One region of the Bacillus sp. JJ1566 genome, then DNA from elsewhere that is predicted to be linked to it. Evidence: riboswitches for the same ligand, from Rfam matches in the RefSeq annotation. Region 1 holds a riboswitch; the other holds the start of a gene.
The links. Region 1 has a riboswitch for S-adenosylmethionine ahead of V7112_RS22975 (hypothetical protein). Riboswitches for the same ligand answer to the same signal wherever they lie in the genome.
Positions count from the first base shown of each region.

Region 1 (3,195 bases):
TGCATTATGCAGTATATGAAGTAAGTGATAGCCAGGAAATTCCTGATGGGATGATTGAAATAAAGGTGCCTCAAATGACCTATGTGAAGACAGCACATCACAAAGGGGAGGATATACAAAAGACTTATACGGATTTACATGAATGGTTATTTGATAGTGACTATACCGCATATAGGGAACCAGGTGTAGTTTACTATGATCCATATATGCCAATAAAACATGAACATTGTCCAGTGGAACGCGCCACTAGTGATCCGCATTTTGATATTTATATACCAATAGTTAAAAAATAAATCGACCTAACGTTCACCTTGAAACGTGGTAACCGTCCCCTCGTTTTTCCAAGACCTTTTCAGAGGAGAGTGAGATTGTGAGAGACAAAGAGATCATAGACGTCTTTGAACAGTCAGAAATAAATTTACTCGTAGAGCTGCGAATGGGAAATGGTTTCCAAGAAAAGGAGTATGAAAGATTAGTGAAGGCACTCGCCGTCTGTGCGGATGAATGGGAGAGTCGTTCAAGTATTCCGGGAGAAGTCGTCCATACTTTAGTTGGACTATACGATGAACTGTACAACTTTTCATTAATATATGGTGATGAAGAATCAGTCCGGATAAAGCAAGCAGCCGAAAATACCAAAAGGCTGATTCAAAGATGTACGAAAGATAAGGGTGAAATAGAACCCGAAAAAGCCAGAGTGATTGGCAGGTTGATTGAGAAAATCAACGAAAACGGAAATTTTTTTAATAAACTTCAAAATGGTAAGGGAATAGATGAACAACAATTTGAAAGAATCTATCAGGAATTATCCGATAATATTGACGAGATTTATTCGTGGGAGGAAATTCCAAAAGCTTTGGTAAATATTTTTATTGATTTTCGCGAATTAGATTTGTTTGTCGGTCAATATCGAGATGAGTTCAAACAACCTAAAGAAGCAAATAAAATTTATGAAGCGTATGAACGTATTTTTTGTTTAATTACTGGCTGAATGATCATGGCCTGACCCCCAGCACATTAAAGCATTACTGTGCTTGGGTTCTGGCCAAAAAATTTCTACATATCTTACCTTTCCATAAATACATATCCTAAATAATTTCCAGAACCATGTATGATCTGAAGGCCTTGTTGCTCTAGATCCCTCCAAATTTTTCTATCTAGAGCATACGGACCTCTTTGTTGAAGTGCTGTTAACTCTGTTTCAGTAATGGTAAGTTGGAGAGATTCTTGTTTACCTGTAACAAACAATTCATAGTTTTTGAGCTTCATGACTATCACTTTAAAATCGGGATCCCTTTCCTGTAGCTCTTGCTCAATGCAAGTTGCAACATGAATCAAAAATTTCTCTCCCTCCATATTTTTTGAAATCATTCCTCTTATAAATCCTGAAGTATTCATCTTTTTTCCTCCTAAACTTTAAATCAATAGGGTACGAGAGTGAAGGCAATGAAAAAGGCTCTTCATTGCATATGAACGCAACAAAGAGCCTAGGCCGATCGTCATCATTCAAAGCACTGCTTTGCTGGTTGGAGCACCTTACCTATTGGCAGGTTGCTGTGAAGTCATTGAGCCAGGACTCTCGTTCACTCTTGATAACCATATTGAATTATATATAGTATAACTACAAAGATTAAGTACCGTCAAATGAATAACCCTGACAGGTTCCATAAATAGTTACAAGATTGTCCACTATCAATTGGTATGACAGATAGGTTAATGAAGTTGCTTGAGCAGAGAGTAAGAACGCAATTACAACTTCTTCAGCTGAGACGCATTTTGGGCAGAACGCATCCTCAGGATTCAAAATATAGTATTCTTCCTCGCCTTTATGACAGGTTAGACAAAGAAAAGAATAATGTTAGGTTATTCCAATGAGTGAACTAAACAACTTTGATGGAGACAAACTCCGTGAGTATATACAAGCAGTGCATTCAGTGGAAAATTTAATGAAGTACTAGAGAAGGCAGTTAATTGAAGTAGAAACTTTTGATAGGTAATCACCGTCTATTTGTAAAAGGGGGATGTGATGAAAAAATCACTTTTTTTATGGTTAATTACGCTTGCTTCTCTTATTTTGCTTGTTAGTTGTAGTGCTGATGGTGGTAAAGTAACTGCGAGAGATGTTCTAAAACAGAATGATGATGCGGATGTCTTAAAATATAATGGTTTTATGTACAGTAATGTCACTGATCTTGAATGGTTTGAAAGATAAGAGTAAATTTCAAAAAGGAAAAGAAATTGGGGAAATCAAAAAAGTAACAAATTCTATTCTGTTCTTTACCAATTTCTCAGCTACAAAGTTACCAAAGGGAACCACCTTGTATGATACGAATGAAGGGGATACTGGAATAATCGTAGTAGAAACGGAGAATGGTAAAATAGTATATTATATGCAATTACTCGAAGGCTAATTTTCACGAACGTGTGCTTTACTTAAAATAGTGATTGCCCTTATTTAATTAATGAAGCAGATTGGTACAGATTTTAATTGGGTTATTATGGTAAAGTTTATCTTATGAAGAGTTGTTTTAAAGTATTAAAAGGGGATGACATAATATAAAAAAATGAAGAGTTATTATAGTTATACCAGCTGCTTTATTAGCAATATTCGCATTAACTAATGATAAATATTATTGGTTACTACATATAGCTTTTATTTTAATGTCATTAAATCTAATTATTGTGGGAATCCAGGCGTTCAAAGAAAACAAGAAATCCCCTTTTGCTATTTGTATTACAGCAATGGCAATAATGATAATTTCCCTTTCGCTTAAAGAGTTATTGCTATCTAGTGCGTTGTTCCAAGAAGGATAACGCACCTTTTTGTTGAAGTTATTTAACTACCGGGGCAGGATTGTTGAATAAGAATGGCTATACAATTTCTATTAAAGTAAAATTTGAAAGTAAATTATAGGGGGGATGAGATGAATAAGTTAGGATTTTTTTCTTTTCTAATGGTTATTGGCAGTATTATTTCATTTTTAATTTTAAGAGGACCTAATGCGAATTTGATGATGGCTATTATCATTCTAGGGACACTTTCGCTATTGGGTATTGTATTTGCGGTGCTATCAAAGAATTGGTTGTCAGGAATAGTGGGTGGTTTATTAAATGGAGGAGTCTTGGTTTTTGTATTTTTCCTAGTGTTAGCAAGAGGAATTGCTGGCTAGGTTTTCCATCTATATATTCCACTTA
Region 1 is NZ_JBALOP010000074.1:29,609-32,803, forward strand. Features, by position in the region: gene V7112_RS22965 (GyrI-like domain-containing protein) at 1-293, shown strand, start outside; gene V7112_RS22970 (hypothetical protein) at 371-991, shown strand; gene V7112_RS22975 (hypothetical protein) at 1,066-1,398, opposite strand; SAM riboswitch class I at 1,497-1,599, opposite strand; gene V7112_RS22980 (hypothetical protein) at 2,027-2,212, shown strand; gene V7112_RS22985 (hypothetical protein) at 2,925-3,170, shown strand.

Region 2 (3,195 bases), on a different contig from region 1:
CCAAATGAGAAACCACGCTTTACTCAAAAGTGCTGTTCCAATAAAAAAAACACTGCAAATCAGAATGACAATAACCTCTGCTGTCGTGTCCCCTATAAAAAACGGCTTAACGAATATACCACTTACAACGATGATAAGAATGGCTAACGTTGTTACAAGCGCACTCGCAATCATGCCCCCAATAAAAAACTTCTTCTTGGAGAATTGCTTTCGACCAGCATTCTGTAAAAAGTAAACATAAATCGCAAGCCCCAACACAGCTAAAATTGGTATTCCAATAACTTGTATAATGTTTAGTTCAAACTCACCTCTTATTGCAGGGCCAATAAGGAAATAGGTAATCACTCCAAGAAAATAGACTGGAAGGAATCTTACAAGTTGTTTAAAATCTGTCTTCATCTCTTGCTTTAGGGAAGCCATATATTGTTCAGGTGTTTGATCAATAATATCATTAATACTCCTCCCGCTTTTCTCTACTTCGAGGAGATGATCCGATAATTCCTCGATTAATTCGTTGATTTCTTGATCATTTTTTCCAGACATTATTAAGTACATTCTGAGATTGTCTATAAATGCCTCACTTTTCGCTGATAGCATAACCTTACCTTCCTTTCAGTAATTCATTCACTGGTTTTGAAATTTGTTCCCATTCTTCGGAAATGACCTCTATTGCTTCATGCCCTTTTTCTGTCAAAAAGTAATATTTTCGATTTGGTCCTGATTCAGAGGGTCTCATTTCTCCCCGAATCAGCCCATTCTTCTGGAGCCGCAATAATATGGGATAAATTGTTCCTTCACTTACATCAGCTAATCCAATATTCAGCAGTTTTTGTGAAAGCTCATAACCATAAATCGGCTCTTTTTCAATCACAGCTAAAACACATCCGTCTAAAATTCCCTTTAATAATTGGCTTCTTATCGACATTTCATTATACTTCCTCCTCTAGTTTGTTATACAAGATAGCAAACCAAAAAAATAATGATTTTCTTAGGTAGTTGGCTAAACAAGATAGTAGTTAAAAAAACAACTATCTTGTTATACAAAATAGTTGTTTTAAGTTTAAGTTTTTTTCATTTTTTTGTCAATAGGATTTTGAAATTTTTGTGTTACGATTACTTCTCATCATAAGCATTAAGTGCATTTACACTATGCGCCAACGCAGATCCTGCTTTTAAAGCAACTGCAACGAAAATCGCTTCTGTGATTTCTTCCAAATCGGCGCCCGCTTTTTTAGCGTTTTTCGTATGAAGGTCAATACAATATGCGCATCCGGTTGTATGTGCACTTGCCACTGCAATTAGTTCTTTATCCTTTTCTGTTAAGTTTTGTGCTTTGAGAGATTTCGTATCAAAATCAATAAAAGCTTTAAATGCATCACCATTTAATTCAGCAAATTCCTTCAGTCGTGGAAAATACGCTGCTTTATATAGCTCTTCATCGCCATTTCCATCATAGGCGTTGAGTGCATTCACCCCATGTGCTAAAGCAGAACCTGCCTTCAATGCTGTTGCCACAAAAATAGCCTCTGCTACTTCTTCTTTTGTCGAGTCATTCTTTTTCGCATTCCCAACATGCAAATCAATGCAATATGGACAACCCGTGATATGAGCTACCGCTACTGCAATTAGTTCCTTTTGCTTTACAGAAAGTCTACCTGCTGCTAATGCTTGACTATCAAACTTGATGAACGCTTGAAACGTTTCTGGTGCATACTGTTTCAACTCTGGAAGTCTACCGAAATATTCTTTTTTGTACAAGCTATCTGTTTTTGTTAATGTCATCGTAAATCTCTCCCTTTACTATTTTTCACCAAATAAAATACGACTTTTCGGATAAATTTTCCCACCTTTTAAAATGAGTACTCTAGATTTCCGATAGAATTAAGCCTACGAAATTCAAAAAGCCCCTTCCGTTGAGGAAGAGGCACTATGTACATCCACACTCATCTTTCAAGCATAAGCTTGCTGGAATTAGCACCTTATTACATTCATCGTAATGGTTGCTGCGGGATCTACGGACCAGGTTCCTCCCCCGACTCTTGATAAGAGAAAATCGTATTTAATTTAGTATTATTGAATAATATTAGCTTACTTGAATTGGCAATAGGTTGTCAACGAAAAAATCGGATAATTTCGAAAACAGGGTTTTGTCACTCTGAATCCTTGACGGATAAAAAATCAAAGATACAGTTTTTAATACTTTAGATTAAAAATGAGAAGCAAAATAATGCTTCTCACTTAAAAAATGTTTTATTTAACTCTTTTCCTTCTCATCCATTGTGTTGCAGCCCACTTATCACCAACAATAACAGGTGCCCCACCATGTAAGGTTAACTCATTTAAAGCTGGATCATTATAAAAGTACTCAAAATACACTGCCATCCCTTTTTGTGGAGATACTGAAAAATTTAGATTAGGAAAATACGTTTCCCCACCTTGCTCCACATCGCTTAAATACATGACAAGCGTACTAATTCTAGGGTTGTTTAATTTATAATTAGTAGTGAAAAAGTCAAAATGAGCTTTATATTCTTGCCCAATCTGGTAATTTAGAATTTGAAGACCTTCTCCATGTTCCATTGGTATATTCATAATCTGCGAAATTCTTTTTTCAATTCTCGTAACAATGACATTTTCACTTTCCTCTATAAATGTACTACTACTGGTTCTCATCGTATCCACCTGTGCATTGCTAATTTTAGAACGATGCATTCTGTCCTTTGACAACCTCATTAATTCATCGCATTCTTCATCACTTAACACATTTCCTAAAATCACGATTAATGGCTTATCCATCCTAGCAACAATCTTTATTTCCCGATCCTCTGTGGTGATTTTATTGCCAATATGGTTAAAAATCGTTGGCTCATTAGTAGTTACGTTTGTTGCATCCATTGTCAACCTTCATCAATCCTTTTCAATCGTTTAAATTTTAAAACAAATAGATTGATATAATACAGAAAGCAATTATTTAATAGGTTTTTGTTCGTTGGTCCCTCCTGATTTTTCAAAATGGATGTCTAATTAGTTAAAACTGGAAAAATTATCAGGTTTTTATTTTACACCCTGAAAGGTTATTTTTCTACTATTTTTTAACAAAAATCTTTCAACAAAAAAGACGATAATCCAAGTTGGATTAACGGGAGTTTGTAGTCTTGAGTAATGCCCCTCTTTAGACCATCTACTATGTTCTAT
Region 2 is NZ_JBALOP010000025.1:202,199-205,393, reverse strand. Features, by position in the region: gene V7112_RS11715 (HAAS domain-containing protein) at 1-597, opposite strand, end outside; gene V7112_RS11710 (PadR family transcriptional regulator) at 602-925, opposite strand; gene V7112_RS11705 (carboxymuconolactone decarboxylase family protein) at 1,114-1,782, opposite strand; SAM riboswitch class I at 1,941-2,049, opposite strand; gene V7112_RS11700 (2OG-Fe(II) oxygenase) at 2,251-2,895, opposite strand.
Region 2: it holds a riboswitch for S-adenosylmethionine, as region 1 does, so the genes downstream of both, V7112_RS11705 (carboxymuconolactone decarboxylase family protein) here and V7112_RS22975 (hypothetical protein) in region 1, are expected to answer to the same signal.